Regions from separate parts of the Pseudomonas sp. NPDC099000 genome, predicted to be linked through region 2. Evidence: predicted binding sites of a transcription regulator. Region 2 holds the regulator's gene; the other holds the start of a gene.
What was found. Region 2 encodes FliA, which starts transcription of late flagellar genes. Its sites were predicted from a motif close to CTAAAGTTTNNNNNNNNNNNGCCGNTAA; they were not measured.
Positions count from the first base shown of each region.

Region 1: the regulator FliA is predicted to act here: its motif matches at 6,938-6,965, upstream of ACIQV9_RS02715 (methyl-accepting chemotaxis protein).

Region 1 is NZ_JBIWAF010000002.1:99,790-109,615, forward strand. Features, by position in the region: gene ACIQV9_RS02675 (ABC-F family ATPase) at 1-809, shown strand, start outside; gene ACIQV9_RS02680 (MFS transporter) at 1,103-2,290, shown strand; gene ACIQV9_RS02685 (alpha/beta hydrolase family protein) at 2,322-3,359, opposite strand; gene ACIQV9_RS02690 (FMN-dependent NADH-azoreductase) at 3,528-4,139, opposite strand; gene ACIQV9_RS02695 (LysR substrate-binding domain-containing protein) at 4,269-5,177, shown strand; gene ACIQV9_RS02700 (MmcQ/YjbR family DNA-binding protein) at 5,174-5,533, shown strand; gene ACIQV9_RS02705 (DUF1294 domain-containing protein) at 5,545-5,976, opposite strand; gene ACIQV9_RS02710 (undecaprenyl-diphosphate phosphatase) at 5,973-6,803, opposite strand; gene ACIQV9_RS02715 (methyl-accepting chemotaxis protein) at 7,093-8,727, shown strand; gene pnuC (nicotinamide riboside transporter PnuC) at 8,977-9,540, shown strand; gene ACIQV9_RS02725 (AAA family ATPase) at 9,537-9,826, shown strand, end outside.
Region 2 is NZ_JBIWAF010000003.1:417,462-427,287, forward strand. Features, by position in the region: gene flhA (flagellar biosynthesis protein FlhA) at 46-2,175, shown strand; gene flhF (flagellar biosynthesis protein FlhF) at 2,187-3,521, shown strand; gene fleN (flagellar synthesis regulator FleN) at 3,638-4,468, shown strand; gene fliA (RNA polymerase sigma factor FliA) at 4,465-5,205, shown strand; gene ACIQV9_RS06575 (chemotaxis response regulator CheY) at 5,373-5,744, shown strand; gene ACIQV9_RS06580 (protein phosphatase CheZ) at 5,767-6,555, shown strand; gene ACIQV9_RS06585 (chemotaxis protein CheA) at 6,609-8,837, shown strand; gene ACIQV9_RS06590 (chemotaxis response regulator protein-glutamate methylesterase) at 8,888-9,826, shown strand, end outside.

The DNA.
Region 1 (9,826 bases), on a different contig from region 2:
AGATTTCCGAGCTGCAATCGTTCGTCAGCCGCTTCTCGGCCAACGCCTCGAAAGCCAAGCAGGCCACTTCCCGCGCCAAGGCGATCGACAAGATCCAGCTGGCCGAGGTCAAGCCTTCGAGCCGTGTGAGCCCGTTCATCCGTTTCGAACAAACCAAGAAGCTGCACCGTCAGGCGGTCATCGTCGAGCGTATGGCCAAAGGCTTCGACGGCAAGCCGCTGTTCAAGGACTTCAGCTTCGTTGTTGAAGCGGGCGAGCGCGTGGCGATCATCGGCCCGAACGGCATCGGCAAAACCACCCTCCTGCGCACCCTGGTCAACGAACTGACCCCGGATGCCGGTACCGTGAAATGGACCGACGCCGCGGAACTGGGCTACTACGCCCAGGACCATGCACACGACTTCGAAGACGACTGCAACCTGTTCGACTGGATGGGCCAATGGACCCAGGGCGGCGAGCAGATCGTTCGCGGCACCCTCGGTCGCATGCTGTTCTCCAACGACGAGATCCTCAAGTCGGTCAAGGTCATCTCCGGTGGTGAGCAAGGTCGCATGCTGTTCGGCAAGCTGATCCTGCAAAAGCCGAACGTGCTGATCATGGACGAACCGACCAACCACTTGGACATGGAATCCATCGAAGCGCTGAACCTGGCGCTGGAGAACTACCCGGGCACGCTGATCTTCGTCAGCCACGACCGTGAGTTCGTATCGTCCCTGGCCACCCGCATTATCGAACTCAGCCCTAGCGGCGTGATCGACTTTAGCGGTACTTATGATGACTACCTGCGCAGCCAGGGCGTTGTGTTTTAAGAGCAGCTATTAGTTTCAAGCTGCAAGCGGCAAGTAAAAGCCCTGTCCTGGTGACGGGGCTTTTTGCATTCGAGGCCGAATGGATTTGGGTGCCGATGGCCCCTTCGCGGGCAAGCCTCGCTCCTACGGGATTGATGTCGTCTACAACAATTGCGCACGACGCAAATCCTGTAGGAGCGAGGCTTGCCCGCGAAGAGGCCCTCGAACTCAACGAATATAGTTAGCCTGCTTCCTTTTATTCCCCGCCCAAGCCATGATGCAACTCTCCCACCGTTGCCCGCGAACGAGCCGTCATGTCTGTGCAGCAACTGCCACCGCAAAGCTCCATGGCGATCACCCTGCAGATCGTCTCCATCGTTTTCTACACCTTTATTGCCTTCCTCTGCATCGGCCTTCCGATTGCGGTACTGCCGGGTTACGTCCATGAGCAACTGGGTTTCAGCGCCATCGTCGCGGGACTGACCATTGGCTCTCAATACCTGGCCACCCTGCTCAGTCGCCCAATGGCCGGGCGTATGTCAGACACCATTGGCACGAAACGGGCGATTGTTTATGGCTTGTCGGGGATTGTGCTGAGTGGCGTGCTGACGTTGATTTCGACGCTGCTGCAAAGCTTTCCATTGCTGAGCCTGTTGATCCTGATCGCCGGTCGCCTGTTGCTCGGCATCGCCCAGGGCTTGATTGGCGTGGGCACGATCAGCTGGTGCATGGGCCAGGTCGGTGCGGAGCACACCGCGCGCTCGATTTCGTGGAACGGCATTGCGTCTTACGGCGCGATTGCGATCGGTGCGCCGCTGGGCGTGGTAATGGTCGCGGAGTACGGCTTTGCCAGCCTGGGGATCGCGCTGTCACTGCTGGCCCTGGCCGCCTTGTTGCTGATCCGCAATAAACCCTCGGTGCCGGTGATTCGTGGCGAACGCCTGCCCTTCTGGGCGGTGTTCGGGCGCATTGCGCCATTTGGTGCGAGCCTGAGCCTGGCCTCCATCGGTTACGGCACCCTGACGACTTTTATCACCTTGTATTACGTCAGCCGTGGCTGGAGCGGAGCGGCCTATTGCCTGACCGTCTTCGGAATCTGCTTTATTTTGTCGCGATTGCTGTTTATCTCGGCGATCAGCCGCTTCGGCGGTTTCACTTCGGCGATTGCCTGCATGAGCATTGAAACCGTGGGCCTGGTGCTGCTGTGGCTCGCGCCCTCGACCGGTTATGCGCTGATCGGCGCGGGCCTGGCGGGTTTCGGCCTGTCGCTGGTGTATCCAGCGCTGGGGGTTGAAGCGATCAAGCAAGTGCCCAATTCCAGTCGTGGCGCGGGTTTGAGTGCTTATGCGGTGTTTTTCGATCTGGCACTGGCGATTGCCGGGCCGTTGATGGGTGCGGTGGCGTTGAACCTGGGGTACTCGTGGATTTTCTTTAGTGCGGCGATGTTGTCGGTGACCGGACTCGGTTTGACCTTGCTACTCAAACGCCGCGCAATGGCCTGACACCTGTGCTCCCACAGGAGTTCGGGGAAAATCACTGATCGGCGGTCTGCATCCCGGCCCGGGTAGGTTTGCCCAGCGCATGGGAGAAAAACCGCCCGGCTTCGGACACCATGTTGCGATGGATGTCTTCGCGGTCGACGCCGTCGGCATCGGTGCACAGCGCCGGCATGGCGGCGATCTGCTCTTCATTGCAAGGCGCCATGAACACGAAGTGCCCTGCCCCGGCCAGCAGTTTGAAGTCCGGGGCGATCGGCAGTTTGCGCGCCAAGGCTGCGGCGTTTTTGTCGAATGCCACCAGTTTGTCGCCATCGCCACTGTAGAGCAGCACCGGCACATGCACATCGGCCAAGGTGTGACGGCCGAACTTCAGGCTCAGCGGCGCCATCAGCAGCAACGCATGCACCCGTGGATCCGCCACGGGATGCAAGTCATCTCGGTCGACAATCAGCTCGCCATGGGTGTTGCAGGCATCGCGGTCGTCCGGGCGTTCCTGGCAGTAGCGGCGCAGACGATCCAGGTCAGGCGTTGCGCCGGACAAAATCAACGCGGTCTCTCCTCCCGCCGAATAACCGATCACGCCGACCTGATCGGCATTGACGAAAGGCGCGAGCATGCGGTCGCCCAGGGTCGCGGTAATGGCTTCGGAAATCTGGATGGGTCGGCCGTAAAGGTTACTCAACGTACCGAGGCGGCTGTGATCTTTGGAGTTGTCACCGGGATGGATCACCGCCACCACCACAAACCCTTTGCGCGCCAGCGAGGTGGCGAGGTCGTGCAATGCCAGCGGGGTTCCGGTATTGCCGTGAGACAGCATCAGCATCGGGAAACGGCCCATGGCGACTCGGGTGTCCTCGCCCGCTTCGACGGTGTAACCCTCGATTTTGCTGGTGTGTTCCCGGTCGCTGGAGGGATAGAACGCGATGGCGCGCATCGGCTGCAGATCCAGCGGGTCGAGAAAACTCATCTCATGGAAGCCGACGCTCCAGTGAGGATGCGGCGCAGGCGCGGCGTGCACTGAATTCAGGCTGCTAAGCAGGCAAATCAGAAACGTTGCACAAAGACGCACCATGGGATGCCCCACCTTGTTACTGGACCGGAGTCGGTAACCCTCGACTGCATAACCCGGGCCACAATCTGTAATGACCAGAAACAAAAAACTCCGTATCTGGCACTTGCGTGATCAGAATACAGAGTTTTTTGGGTGGTGCCTGAGCTGTTTGAGCTCTTTACGCAAGTCTTACGCAGCGGCGAACAGTTGCTCGCTGATTTGCGTGTGAGCGTCGCTCATGGCTTTGGTGCGCACTTCGTCACCGTAGGCCAGGCCATGGGCGCGAACAAACTCAATATCGGTGATACCGATGAAGCCAAACAGCACCTTCAAGTACTCTTCGTGGGCAACGCCAGTCGCCTGACCGGCATGCAGACCGCCGGAAGTCGAGACGATCACGACTTTCTTGCCACCGCACAGGCCTTCAGGGCCGGCTTCGGTATAGCGGAAGGTCTGACCGGCAACGGCAATGCGATCGATCCAGGCCTTGAGTTGGGTCGGGATGGTGAAGTTGTACATCGGCGCTGCGATCACAACAGCATCAGCCGCGAGGAATTCGGCCAGGGTGGTGGCGCTCAACTCGGCTTCGTGCTGTTGCGCGGCGTTGCGCAGTTCAGCGGTGGTGCCGGCGGCAACCAGAGTGGTGGCGGAGAAATGACTGATGGCATCCGCGGCCAGGTCGCGGTAGGTCACTACGGCGGTTGGCTCGGCGGCTTGCCAGGCGTTGACGACTTCGCTGCTCAGCAGACGGGAAGCCGAGTTGTCACCAAGAATGCTCGAATCGATATGCAACAGTTTCATAAGGGATCTCCAGGTGAGGATCGCCACCGGGCGATCTGATGGGGAGAATCCTACAGATGAAACCAATAGCTGATTAGCCCGCAACAATGCGATAGTTCGTCCCACTGATAGAACAATCGGATTTCAACCATGCAAGACCTCAACGACCTCTACTATTTCGCCAAGGTGGTCGAAGCCGGCGGCTTCGCAGCGGCCGGGCGTTTGCTGGGGATTCCCAAGTCCCGGTTGTCGCGACGTATCGCCGAGCTGGAAGAACGCCTCGGCGCGCGCCTGCTGCAACGCACCACCCGGCAGCTCAAGTTGACGGCGGTGGGCGAACGTTACCTGCGGCACTGTCAGGCGATGCTGCTGGAAGCCGAGATGGCCGATGAAGCCGTGGCCAGTATGTCCAGCGAACCTCGCGGACGCTTGCGGGTGTCCTGCCCCGTCGGGCTGGCCCACGAAATGCTGCCGACGGTGATCAGCCGATTCCTCGAAAAACACCCCCAGGTGCAACTGGAAGTCATGCTGCTCAATCGCCGGGTCGATCTGGTAACTGAAGGTGTCGATGTCGCGCTGCGGGTCCGTGAGTTGGGCGATGAAGATCCGCTGCTGGTTACTCGTCGCTTGCGCCAGGCCCAGATGGCGATGGTCGCCAGCCCGGCCTTCCTGCACGGACGTGAGATCAACCACCCCGAAGACCTGAAAACCTTACCGGTGCTCGGCGCGCTGGAAGCTGACCGCATGGTGCACATTCGCATGCTCGATCAGCAGGGCAAAAGCTATGACTTGAGCCTGGAAGCGCGATTGGGCATCGACGATTTCATCGTGCGCAAGGCCTGCACGCTCGCCAGCCAGGGTTTCACCATGCTGCCGATGATGTATTGCGAGCAGGAACTGGAAAATGGTTCGCTGGTGCAGTTGCTGCCCGACTGGTCTTTGCCTGGCGGCTGGCTGCAAGCGGTCTACCCTCATCGACGCGGAGTGATGCCGGCCGTGCGGGCCTGGATCGACCATTTGATCGAATCATTCAATGCCTGTGGGGACCGATTGATATGAAGGCTGGACGCATGAGCGAAGAGGACGTCGCGCAATTCTGTCTCGCGCTGCCCGGTGCTCGAGAAGACTATAAATGGGGAGGCGTTCGGGTGTTTTCGATTGCCGGGAACAAGATGTTCGCCTTGCAGAACCTGCGCGGCGACTCCCTGGCGTTCAAGGTCGACAAGGACCTGTTCCTCGGGCATTGCGATCGCCCGGGCATTCACCCGGCGCCGTACCTGGCGCGGGCCCAGTGGATCATCATGCAATTGCCCTACCCGCTGGCATCCGAGGAGCTGCAGGCGTTGTTGAAACGCTCCCATCAACTGGTGGTGAGCAAACTGCCCAAGCGCACCCAGGTCAGCTTGCTGCTTTAAAATCCTTTCTTTTAGAACAATGCAAACAAATGGGCGCCGAGGAACAACTGGTCGATCCAGAACACCTGGTGCATCAGCACAATGAGCCAGAACACCAGCTGAAACGAGACCTTGCGGGTCTTGTGCCGAAACACTTGCTGCGCCAACAAGGCACCCGGCCAACCGCCCGCCAGCTCCACCGCGTGCAACACGTTCTCCGGGGTCCGCCAGCTGTCGGCGCGAGCCTTGCGCTTGTCGCTCCAGTACAGAAAGAACGCCAGCACGCTGACGATGCCGTAGGCCGCCAGCGGAATCAGCGACACCCCGCGCAGCCAAAGCGACACCGATCCCGTCAGCGGCAACGCGCACAGGATCGCCAGCACCAGCAGTTTCAGCCGAGGATGCTGGACCCGTTCGCCCCCGGACCTGCGTCCGGGGTTGTCGCGCGTGCTGGAGTCACTCATGGCGTGACCGCGGTCCAGTCGACCCAGCCAAACTGCCAGGTGGCCAGGATCACCAGGCCGAACGCGATGCGATACCAGGCGAATGCCGCGTAACTGTGACTGCCGATGAACACCAGCAAGGCCCTGACGGCAATCATCGCGAAGATGAATGCCGTGACAAAACCGATCGCGAACACCGGAAAGTCAGACGGCACGAACAGGTCGCGGTACTTGTAGCCTGAGTACACCGCTGCCGCGACCATGGTCGGCATCGCCAGGAAAAACGAGAACTCCGTGGCAGTCTTGCGCGACAACCCGAACAGCAAGCCGCCAATGATGGTCGAGCCGGAACGCGAGGTCCCGGGAATCATGGCAAGGCATTGGGCAAAGCCGACTTTCAGGGCGTCTTTCCAGGTTATTTCGTCGACGGTGTGGGCGTGCACTTCGTGCTGGCGCCGTTCAGCCCAGAGCATGACGATACCGCCCACGACCAATGCCGTGGCCACGGTGATCGGGTTGAACAGGTAGTGGTGAATCAAATCGGAAAAAATCACCCCCAGCACCACGGCCGGCATGAAGGCGATCAGCAGGTTCGCGGTAAAGCGTCGAGCGCTTGGCTGAGTCCGCAAGCCGGTGACCACATCGAAGATCTTGCGGCGAAACTCCCACACCACTGCCAGGATCGCCCCCAACTGGATAATGATGTTGAAAGCGATGGCCCGTTCGCCACCGAAGTTGAGCAAGTCCGCCACAATGATCTGGTGACCGGTACTGGAAATGGGCAAAAACTCCGTCAGCCCTTCTACAACGCCCAGAATCAATGCCTGAAAGGCAGTCCAAAGTTCCATCAATCCCCCAAAGGCGATGCGCCAAGGCATGCCCCATTAGTTTTTTAAGCGTTCATCGCGCCAAGCGTAGCTGAAGTCCCGCGCGCAAAGGATCCAGACGGAGCCGTAAACATTCCGTGAAAAATCAACTTGGATTCAGGTTTTTCCGCGCGGGGCCGAAATCCTATCAGACAAGCCCTGAGAACGCTGCCGCGTAATGAGACTTGGGTCGCATATGCCCGACCGGCAAAGCGTGGTTGGATGCTGGCAATCGTTTATTACAAGAAAAAGAAATCGGAGTGACAGCGTTATGAACAGCTTGCGCAGTGTGTCGATCAGCCGACGCTTGTGGCTCATCTTGATCGTGTCGGTGGTGATGTTATTGACGTTGGGCGTGTTGATGCTCAAGCAGATCCATAACGATCTTTACCAGGCAAAGGCCCAGAAAACCCAGCACGTGGTGCAGACCGCCAGTGGCATTCTGACCTACTACCACGGCCTGGAAACCGCCGGCACGCTCACCCGCGACGCGGCGCAGAAGCAGGCGCTGACCGCCGTGCGCGGACTACGCTATGACCAGAACGACTATTTCTGGATCAACGATCTGACGCCGGTGATGGTCATGCACCCGGCCAACCCAAAACTCGATGGGCAGAACCTCTCGGCGATCCGCGACCCGGACGGCTTTGCGCTGTTCAACGAAATGGTGGCCGTCGCCAAGGCCAAAGGCGCCGGTACGGTCAACTACCGCTGGCCTAAACCGGGTGCCAGCGCCCCGGTGGAAAAAACCTCCTACGTCAAATTGTTCGAGCCTTGGGGCTGGGTGATTGGCTCAGGCGTATACATCGATGACATGCAGGCCGAGTTCTACGGTCAGGTTTGGAAAGCTTCTTTTGTCGGCCTGGTGATTGCGCTGATCATGGCGTTGCTGGTGATCATGATTGCTCGCAGCATCGTGCGTCCGCTCCAGGCCACGGTGAACGCCATGGCCAACATCGCCAGCGGCGAAAGCGACCTGACCCGCAGCCTCGACACCCACGGCCAGGATGAAGTCACTCAGCTGGCCCGACACTTCAATGCCTTCACCGCCAAACTGCGAGGGGTGATCAGCGAGCTGCAAGTGTCCGCCAGTGCCTTGGGCCAGTCGTCCAGCGATCTGGGCAACGACGCCGCCCAGGCCCAGCAACGCAGTCAGCAACAGTCCCAGCAAATGGAGCTGGTGGCGACCGCGATCAACGAAGTGACTTACGGCGTGCAGGACGTGGCCAAGAATGCCGAGCATGCGGCCAGCGAAATGCGCGATGCCGAATCCCAGGCACAGCAGGGGCAGGTCAACATTGATGGCAGCTTGCAGCAGATCGACAAACTGTCCGGCACCATCGATCAAGCCGTGGAAGTGATTCGCACCCTGGCAGCTGAAAGCACCCAGATTGGCAGTGTCCTGGAGGTGATCCGCTCCATCGCCGAGCAAACCAACCTGCTGGCCCTCAACGCCGCCATCGAGGCCGCCCGTGCGGGTGAGCAAGGTCGAGGGTTTGCGGTGGTGGCCGATGAAGTGCGCCTGTTGGCCCAGCGTACCCAGAAGTCCACGGCGGAAATCCAGTCGATGATCGAACGCCTGCAAACTCACTCCGAAGCGGCAGTCAAAGTGATCGGCGACAGCAGCCGAGCCTCGCAACTGACCATCGAACAGGCCGGCCTGGCGGGCGCCAGCCTGAATGCAATCGGCCAGGCGTTGCGCAACCTCAACGGGCTGAACGCATCAATCGCCAGTGCGACCCTGCAGCAAGCCCATGTGGTGGAAGACATCAATCAGAACGTCACCCAGGCCGCGGGGTTGTCCCACAGCACCGCGCTGGCGGCGGAGCAGTCGAGTGTGGCTAGTGTGCGGCTAAAGGACTTGAGTGAGCAGTTGAACGGCCTGCTCAAACAGTTCCGGGTGTAACAACGCCCTTGTAGCAGCTGCCCTGTGGCGAGGGGGCTTGCCCCCGTTCGGCTGAGGAGCAGTCGTGAATTCAGACATCGCGGTGCATCAGATAGTCCGTGCGTTCAGGTTTTACGACTGCTTCGCAGCCGAACGGGGGCAAGCCCCCTCGCCACAGGGCAGCTGCTACAGACCGCGAGAGCCGGTTCTACTTGGCGACGCCTGCCGGTACAATCCGCCCCCCTATTTCGTTTTCCCCAAGGAATCCCCATGTCCGGGCTTGAGCTGTTTGCCGCTACCCTCGGCGTGATTGCCGTCTGGTTGACGGTCAAACAGAACCCTTGGTGCTGGCCGATCGGCCTGGTCATGGTGCTGCTTTATAGCTGGATCTTTTTTGAAGTGAAGTTGTATTCGGACATGCTCCTGCAAGTGATCTACGCCGCGCTGCAGCTTTACGGCTGGTGGCAATGGACACACGCGGGGGAGTCGAATACCGGTCGGCAGGTCAGCCGGCTTGATGGAAAATCGATCGCCGTGGGCCTTGCGGCCGGCGCCATCGGCAGTCTGCTGCTGGGCGCCGCCATGGCGCACTGGACTGATGCCGCGCAGCCATGGCTCGACGCTGCGTTGACCGGGTTCAGCCTGGTGGCGCAGTTATGGATGGCGCAAAAACGCGTGCAGTGCTGGCTGTTGTGGATCGCCGTCGATGTGATTTTCGTCGGGCTGTTCATATATAAAGACATGTACTTGACCGCCGTTCTCTATGCACTGTTTCTGCTGCTGGCCGTTCAAGGTTGGCGTGAATGGCGCGCCGACCCGGCGTTGCGCACATGAAAGTGTTGGTGCTCACTGGGCCGGAATCGAGCGGCAAGAGCTGGCTTTCGGGCGAGATTCACGCCAATTTTGGCGGCATATTGGTCGGTGAGTACGTTCGGCACTTTATCGAAAGCGAAGCCCGCGAAACCCGCTACGATGACATTTCATCGATTGCGCATGGCCAGCTGACCTGGGAAGACGAAGCACGTGCCAGGCAACCGTCACTGCTGATTCTCGATACGCACCTCTTGAGTAATATCCTTTGGAGTCGCACCTTGTTTGGCGCTTGCCCGACATGGATAGA
Region 2 (9,826 bases):
TCTTTCAGGCGTCAAAAGTTTGCTTTAAAGGAACGGGGAAAACCGGTGGATCGCTCTCAGTTACTCAACACTGCCCGCACAAACGTTGCCGACTTGAGTCGGGGCAACCTGGGTGTGCCGTTGTTGCTGCTGGTCATGCTGGCAATGATGATGTTGCCGATCCCGCCGTTCCTGCTGGACGTGTTTTTCACGTTCAACATCGCGTTGTCGATCGTCGTCTTGCTGGTCTGCGTCTACGCCTTGCGGCCGCTGGATTTTGCGGTGTTCCCGACCATTCTGCTGGTGGCGACGCTGTTGCGACTGGCGCTGAACGTGGCCTCCACCCGGGTGGTGATGCTCCACGGACAGGACGGTCACGCTTCCGCCGGTAAGGTGATCCAGGCCTTCGGCGAGGTGGTGATCGGCGGTAACTACGTGGTTGGTATCGTGGTCTTCGCGATCTTGATGATCATCAACTTCGTCGTGGTAACCAAGGGTGCCGGGCGGATTTCCGAGGTGAGCGCACGTTTCACCCTCGACGCGATGCCCGGCAAACAAATGGCGATTGACGCCGACTTGAACGCCGGCCTGATCGACCAGAACCAGGCCAAACTGCGCCGAATGGAAGTCGCCCAGGAAGCCGAGTTCTACGGTTCCATGGACGGTGCCAGCAAATTCGTGCGCGGTGACGCCATCGCCGGCCTGCTGATTCTGTTCATCAACCTGATTGGCGGCATGGCGGTCGGTATCTTCCAGCACGGTATGACCTTCGGCGATGCCGGCAGGGTTTATGCGCTGTTGACCATCGGTGACGGTTTGGTGGCGCAATTGCCATCACTGCTGTTGTCGACAGCGGCGGCGATCATGGTGACCCGTGCTTCCGGTTCGGAAGACATGGGCAAGCAGATCAATCGCCAGATGTTCGCCTCGCCGAAAGCGTTGGCCGTGGCGGCAGGTTTGATGGCGGTAATGGGCCTGGTGCCCGGCATGCCGCACTTCTCCTTCCTCAGCATGGCGGCCCTGGCTGCTGGCGGCGCGTACCTGTTCTGGAAGAAGCAGAACGTGGTCAAGGTTCAGGCCCTGCAAGAGGTCAAGCGTCAGCAGGAGCTGCTGCCGTCGCCGGCTCGCGCCATGGAAACCAAGGAGCTGGGCTGGGACGACGTGACGCCGATCGACATGATCGGGCTGGAAGTCGGCTATCGCCTGATTCCGCTGGTGGATCGCAACCAGGGCGGTCAGTTGCTGGCGCGGATCAAGGGCGTGCGCAAGAAGCTGTCCCAGGATCTGGGCTTCCTGATGCCGACTGTGCACATTCGTGACAACCTCGACCTGGCGCCGAGTGCTTACCGCCTGACCCTGATGGGTGTGATCCTGGCAGAAGCCGAGATTTACCCGGATCGCGAACTGGCGATCAACCCGGGGCAGGTCTACGGCACGCTGAACGGCATAACCGCCAAAGATCCGGCTTTTGGCCTTGAGGCGGTCTGGATCGAAATCAGCCAGCGTGCCCAGGCGCAATCGCTTGGTTACACCGTGGTCGACGCCAGTACGGTCGTGGCGACGCACTTGAACCAGATTCTGTACAAGCACTCCAGCGAACTGATCGGTCACGAAGAAGTCCAGCAACTCATGCAATTGCTGGCCAAAAGCTCGCCGAAGCTGGCCGAAGAGCTGGTGCCGGGCGTGGTCTCGCTGTCGCAGCTGCTCAAAGTGCTTCAAGCGTTGTTGGCCGAGCAGGTGCCGGTGCGGGACATTCGCAGCATCGCCGAGGCCATCGCCAACAATGCTGCCAAGAGTCAAGATACTGCCGCTTTGGTGGCCGCGGTGCGCGTCGGCGTGTCCCGCGCCATCGTCCAAAGCATTGTAGGGACTGACTCCGAGCTACCAGTTATCACCCTGGAGCCAAGGTTGGAACAGATATTGCTCAATAGTCTTCAGAAGGCAGGACAAGGCTCGGAAGAGGGCGTTCTGCTGGAGCCAAGCATGGCTGAGAAACTGCAACGCTCGTTGATCGATGCGGCGCAGCGTCAGGAAATGCAAGGTCAACCGGTGATTCTGCTGGTAGCCGGTCCGGTTCGCGCGATGCTTTCGCGATTCGGCCGACTGGCAGTCCCGGGTTTGCATGTGTTGGCTTACCAGGAAATTCCTGACAACAAGCAAGTGACCATCGTTGCGACAGTAGGGCCCAACGGCTGAGGTAGTGGTTTATGCAAGTTAAGCGTTTTTTCGCCGCCGATATGCGTCAGGCCATGAAACTGGTTCGTGATGAGCTGGGCGCTGATGCCGCCATTATTGGCAATCGCCGGATCGCCGGTGGTGTCGAGCTGACGGCTGCCCTGGATTACAAATTGTCGGCGCTGGCCCCGCGTGTTCCGAACATGGAACTCGAGGATGAGCTGCGCAAGACTCAGTCGCGGATCGTCACCGCCCAGGCCGAATTGAGCCTGCGTGGCGAAGGCGAAACCGAAGGCGACAAGACCACCAATCGCCAGTTGTTCGCCGGCTTGCCGTTGACCGCCGCCGAGCCGCTGATCGAGCCGACGTATGCCGAACCTCGTCGCTCGGCACCAGCCCCGGCACCTGCCGCTGGCGGTGTTGATCCACGGGCGTTCGATTCGATGCGTTTTGAGCTCAACAGCCTGCGCGAACTGATGGAAGTACAACTCGGTTCCCTGGCCTGGAATCAGCTGCAAGGCAGCCGTCCAGCCCAGGCCAACCTTTGGCGTCGCCTGCAACGCATCGGCCTGTCCGGCCCGTTGTCCCGCGACTTGCTGGCGATGATTACCGACATTGACGAACCCCGTCAGGCCTGGCGCATGTTGCTGGCGCACCTGGCGCGGATGATTGCCACGCCGGAAGTCGAGCCGCTGGAAGAGGGCGGGGTGATTGCCATGGTCGGCCCGGCCGGCATGGGCAAGACCACCACCCTGGCCAAGCTCGCGGCCCGCTATGTGCTTAAATACGGCGCGCAAAACATCGCGCTGGTGAGCATGGACAGCTACCGTATCGGTGCTCAGGAACAATTGAAGACCCTGGGCCGGATCCTCAACGTGTCGGTAACCCACGTCGATCCGGGCCAATCGCTGGTGCAGGCGCTGGATCCCTTGCTGCGCAAACGCGTGGTGCTGATCGATACCGCGGGCCTTCAGGCCAGCGATCCAGCTCTGCGTATGCAGCTCGAAAGCCTGGCCGGTCGTGGCATCAAATCGAAAAATTATCTGGTTTTGGCAACCACCAGCCAGAAACAGGTTCTAACGGCCGCTTATCACAGTTACAAGCGTTGTGGGCTCGCTGGCTGCATCCTGACTAAACTGGATGAAACGGCAAGTCTGGGCGAGGTGTTGAGCCTGGCGATCAGTCATGAATTGCCGGTGGCTTACCTGACCGATGGCCCGCGTATTCCGGATGATTTGCATCTGCCGCGTCGTCATCAGTTGGTCAGTCGCGCCGTAAGCGTGCAAATGCAAGAAGAACCCAGCGAAGAAGCCATGGCTGACATGTTCGCTGATATTTACCACAGCCCGACCAAGCAGGTTGGCTGAGGTACTAATGAACAGTTTTTGTACCTACATCGATGGTCTGCCATGCATTGTTCAGTTATTGAGCGCGCAGCCAGTAATGTGGCCTCCGTCTATGCAAGACAAGGTAAAGAAATAACATGGGCAGCATGCATCCCGTACAGGTGATCGCGGTGACCGGCGGCAAAGGTGGCGTCGGGAAGACTAACGTGTCAGTGAACTTGTCCCTGGCTCTAGCTGAACTCGGCCGGCGCGTCATGCTGCTGGACGCCGATCTGGGGCTGGCGAACGTCGACGTCCTCTTGGGGCTGACACCCAAACGTACCCTGGCCGACGTGATCGAAGGCCGCTGTGAGCTGCGCGACGTTCTGTTGCAGGGCCCCGGCGGTATTCGCATCGTTCCGGCCGCGTCCGGCACACAGAGCATGGTTCATCTGAGCCCGGCCCAGCACGCCGGCCTGATCCAGGCTTTCAGCGATATCGGCGACAACCTCGACGTCTTGGTGATCGACACCGCTGCGGGTATTGGTGACTCGGTAGTCAGTTTCGTTCGCGCAGCGCAAGAAGTCTTGCTGGTGGTGTGCGACGAGCCGACCTCGATTACCGATGCCTACGCGCTGATCAAACTGCTGAACCGCGATTACGGCATGAACCGCTTCCGCGTCCTGGCCAACATGGCCCAGAGCCCGCAGGAAGGTCGCAACCTGTTCGCCAAGTTGACCAAGGTCACGGACCGCTTCCTCGACGTCGCCTTACAATACGTCGGTGCGGTGCCTTACGACGAAAGCGTGCGCAAGGCCGTGCAGAAGCAGCGCGCCGTCTACGAAGCCTTCCCGCGTTCCAAGTGCGCCCTGGCGTTCAAGGCGATCGCGCAGAAGGTCGACACCTGGCCGCTGCCTGCCAACCCGCGTGGGCACCTGGAGTTTTTCGTCGAGCGCCTCGTGCAACAGACCGCAGGACCCGTCCTATGACAGCCAGTGGCTACAACCTCTACAAGAAGTCGGCACGTGACGCGCAGTACGAGCTGATCGAGCGTTACGCGCCACTGGTCAAACGCATTGCTTACCACTTGCTGGCCCGTCTGCCGGCCAGTGTTCAGGTTGAAGACCTGATCCAGGCCGGGATGATCGGCCTGCTTGAAGTATCGACCAAATATGACGCCAGTAAAGGCGCGAGTTTCGAGACGTACGCGGGCATTCGAATCCGCGGCGCGATGCTCGATGAAGTACGCAAGGGGGACTGGGCGCCACGTTCGGTTCACCGCAATACCCGCATGGTCAGCGACGCAATTCGCTCGATTGAAGCTAAAACCGGTCGTGACGCTAAAGATCATGAGGTTGCGGCCGAACTCCAATTGAGTCTCGACGATTATTACGGGATTTTGAACGACACCCTGGGCAGCCGGTTATTCAGTTTCGACGATCTGTTGCAGGACGGCGAACACGAAGGGCTGCACGAGGATGGCGCGAGTGCACATCTGGAGCCGTCACGCGATCTGGAAGATGAACGCTTCCAGGCCGCGCTGGCGGACGCGATTGCCAATTTGCCGGAGCGTGAGCGACTGGTGTTGGCGCTGTACTACGACGAAGAGCTGAACCTCAAGGAAATCGGTGAGGTCCTGGGGGTCAGCGAATCGCGGGTCAGCCAGTTACATAGCCAGTGCGCGGCCCGTTTGCGGGGGCGTTTGGGGGAGTGGCGAGCGCGCTGAAGGCAGTGTGGGGACACTGCGAACGAGGCCGGTGGGGTGTTGAACTGCACCGGTCGCGATCTGTTGTGCTCCAGACAGTCATCGAATGCATTGCCGGATTGATTGAAATGGCGCGTCCAGGTGCTGGGCGCGTTTAAGACTGCTTGGAGGTCGAATTGGACAAGAACATGAAAATCCTCATCGTTGATGACTTCTCAACGATGCGGCGGATCATAAAAAACCTGTTGCGTGACCTTGGGTTCACCAACACGGTCGAGGCTGACGATGGCACTACTGCCATTCCGGTTCTCAACAGCGGGAGCATCGACTTTCTGGTAACGGACTGGAACATGCCTGGCATGACCGGTATCGATCTGCTACGTCACGTGCGCGCCGATGAAAAGCTCAAGCACCTGCCGGTGCTGATGGTGACTGCCGAAGCCAAGCGCGAGCAGATTATCGAAGCGGCCCAGGCCGGTGTTAACGGCTATGTGGTCAAACCCTTCACGGCCCAGGCGTTGAAAGAAAAAATCGAGAAGATTTTCGAACGCATCGGTTGATCCACTGCGCCACGGGGGAGCTATGGAGCATAAAGAATCTTCACTGGGCGATTTTGAATCGACCCTGAAAAAACACGCGGTCGAACTGGTCGAAAGCCTTGAAAAAGGCAGGTTCGGCGACGCTGTGCAACTTATCCATGAGCTCAATCAGACCCGTGACCGCGGCCTGTATCAGGAAGTGGGCAAGCTCACTCGCGAGCTGCATAGCGCGATCGTCAATTTCCAGATTGACCCGAACATGCCGCAAGCCGAGGAAGTGTCGCAGATCACGGACGCCACCGAGCGTCTGGGGTATGTGGTCAAGCTGACCGAGGCCGCCGCCAACCGCACCATGGACCTGGTGGAAAACGCCACGCCGCTGGTCAACAGCCTGAGCGAAGAAGCCCAGGCGTTGAGCACGGATTGGGGGCGGTTCATGCGTCGCGAAGTCGGGGCTGAAGAGTTCCGCGAACTGGCTCGGCGCGTCGACGGTTTCCTGACACGCAGCAGCGAAGACAATCGCACGGTGTCGAGCAACCTCAACGACATTCTGCTGGCCCAGGATTACCAGGACCTCACCGGTCAGGTGATCAAACGCGTGACCCAATTGGTCACCGAAGTTGAAAGCAACCTGCTCAAGCTCGTGCTCATGGCCAGCCAGGTAGACCGCTTTGCGGGTATCGAACATGACCGTGATGCGATGCTCGCTGAAAAAGATCCGCAAAAACATCTCTCTCAGGGTGAAGGTCCGCAGATTCATGCCGATAAAAGAGAAGACGTTGTGTCCGGTCAGGACGATGTGGACGATTTGTTATCCAGCCTAGGATTTTAGAGTTTTAGCATTTTAGGTTTTTTAGGTTTTTAGACCTCAGGAGCACCCCCTTAATGAGCTTCGGCGCCGATGAAGAGATCCTTCAGGATTTCCTGGTTGAGGCCGGCGAGATTCTAGAGCAACTGTCCGAACAGCTGGTCGAGCTGGAAAGCCGACCGGATGATGCGGACTTGCTCAATGCAATTTTTCGCGGTTTTCACACTGTAAAAGGGGGCGCCGGCTTCCTCCAGCTCAACGAGCTGGTGGAGTGCTGTCACATCGCCGAGAACGTGTTCGACATCCTGCGCAAGGGTGAGCGTCGCGTCGACTCGGAACTGATGGACGTGGTTCTCGAAGCGCTGGATGCGGTGAACAGCATGTTCACCGAAGTGCGCGAACGCAGCCCGATTACGGCTGCCACGCCTGAATTGCTCGCGGCATTGGCCCGTCTGGCCGAGCCGCAAACGGCTGATGAAGCCGCACCGGTTGCTGAAGTGGTTGAAGCACCCGCCGCTGAAGAATCGGGTGACATCACCGATAACGAATTCGAACAACTGCTGGATTCGCTGAACGCCGTCAAGGCTCAAGCCGAAGCGCCAGCCGTTGCTCCAGTGGCTGCTGCCGATTCGGCGGCCAGCGACGAAATCACCGATGCCGAGTTCGAGTCGTTGCTCGATCAACTGCACGGCAAAGGCCAGTTCGCTGTCGACGCAGTGGCAGCGCCCGCTGCACCGGCTGCCCCGAAAGCGGCAGGCGACAGCTCCGACATCACCGACGACGAATTCGAAGCATTGCTCGATCAGCTGCACGGCAAAGGCAACTTTGCTGTCGATGCGCTGGAATCGGCCATTGCTGCCGTACCTGCGCCGGCTGCGCCAACCGCTAAAGCGGCCGGCGGTGATCTGATCTCCGATCACGAGTTCGAATCGCTGCTCGACGAATTGCACGGCAAAGGCAAGTTCACCGAGGTTGGCACTGGCGCAGTGGTTTCTGCTCCTGTCGCCAAGGCGCCAGCACCGGCTGCGAAACCTGCGGCCAAAGCACCCGAGCCAAAAGCCGAAGCACCGAAACCGGCCGCTGCTGCCCCGGCCCGTGCCCCGTCTGCGCCGCCACCAGAAAAACCGGCCAGTGAAGCCGAGACCACCGTGCGGGTCGATACCGCGCGTCTCGACGAAATCATGAACATGGTCGGCGAACTGGTACTGGTGCGTAACCGCTTGGTCCGTCTGGGCCTCAATAGCGGTGACGAAGCCATGTCCAAAGCCGTGTCGAACCTCGACGTGGTCACGGCCGACCTGCAAACCGCGGTCATGAAGACCCGGATGCAACCGATCAAGAAAGTTTTCGGGCGCTTCCCGCGTCTGGTTCGCGACCTGGCTCGCCAGCTCAAGAAAGAGATCAACCTGGAGCTGGTCGGCGAAGAAACCGACCTCGACAAGAACCTCGTCGAGGCCCTGGCCGACCCGCTGGTCCACTTGGTGCGCAACTCGGTCGATCACGGCATTGAAGAGCCGGCCGAGCGCGAAGCGATGGGTAAGCCTCGCAGCGGCAAGGTGATCCTGTCCGCTGAACAGGAAGGCGACCACATCCTGCTGTCCATCTCCGATGACGGCAAGGGCATGGACGCTGATGTTCTGCGCGGTATTGCCGTGAAGAAAGGCTTGATGGACAAGGATGCCGCGGATCGCCTCAGCGAGTCCGACTGCTTCAACCTGATCTTCGCACCGGGTTTTTCGACCAAGACCGAAATTTCCGATGTCTCCGGACGCGGCGTGGGCATGGACGTGGTGAAAACCAAAATCGCCCAGCTCAACGGCACCATCAATATTTATTCGACCAAGGGCAAGGGCTCGAAGATCGTCATCAAGGTCCCGTTGACCCTGGCGATCATGCCGACGCTGATGGTCATGCTCGGCAACCAGGCGTTTGCGTTCCCGCTGGTGAACGTCAACGAGATCTTCCACCTCGACCTGTCGCGCACCAACGTGGTGGACGGCCAGGAAGTGGTGATCGTGCGGGACAAGGCACTGCCATTGTTCTACCTCAAGCGCTGGCTGGTCAGCTCCGCCGCTCACGAAGAGCAGCGCGAGGGCCATGTGGTGATCCTTTCGGTGGGCACTCAGCGGATCGGCTTCGTCGTCGACCAGTTGGTGGGCCAGGAAGAAGTGGTCATCAAGCCATTGGGCAAAATGCTCCAGGGAACCCCGGGCATGTCGGGCGCCACCATTACCGGTGACGGTCGCATCGCGCTGATTCTCGATGTTCCGAGCATGCTCAAGCGTTACGCCGCACGGCGTATTTGATTCTGGTGGAGCGGGGCGACTGAGCCTCGCTCCGTCCTAACGGAGTGTTTATGGCAGTCAAAGTCCTGGTGGTGGACGATTCGGGGTTTTTCCGCCGCCGCGTCTCGGAAATTCTTTCAGCGGATCCGAATATCCAGGTCGTCGGTACGGCGACCAACGGAAAAGAGGCGATCGATCAGGCGCTGGCCCTCAAGCCAGACGTGATCACCATGGACTACGAGATGCCGATGATGGACGGCATCACAGCGGTGCGGCACATCATGCAGCGCTGCCCGACCCCGGTGTTGATGTTCTCCTCGCTGACCCATGAAGGCGCTCGGGTAACCCTCGATGCGCTGGACGCCGGCGCAGTGGATTTCCTGCCGAAGAATTTCGAAGACATCTCCCGCAACCCGGAGAAGGTCAAGCAACTGCTGTGCGAGAAGATTCTCAGCATCTCGCGCAGTAACCGTCGTGCCAACACCTACAGCGCACCGGCCCCGGTCGCCGCGCCAGCCCCGACGCCTGCGCCTTCGAGCGTCAGCAGTTATGGCAGCAGCGCGCCTGCGCGTCCGGCAGCGGCACCGATTCCGGCGCGTAGCTACGTCCCGACACCGGCCCCGACATCGTCCGGCCCGTCGTCGCCCGCGCCAAAACGCAAAGCCTACAAACTGGTGGCCATCGGCACGTCCACGGGCGGTCCGGTTGCCCTGCAACGGGTGTTGACTCAGTTGCCGGCGAACTTCCCGGCGCCGATCGTGCTGATCCAGCACATGCCGGCGGCCTTCACCAAGGCCTTCGCCGAGCGCCTCGACAAGCTGTGCCGCATCAGCGTCAAGGAAGCCGAGGATGGCGACATCCTGCGTCCGGGCCTGGCGCTGCTGGCACCGGGTGGCAAGCAAATGATGATTGACGGCCGTGGCGCGGTGAAAATTCTGCCGGGCGACGAGCGTCTGAACTACAAACCGTGCGTGGACATCACCTTCGGTTCGGCAGCCAAGTCCTACGGC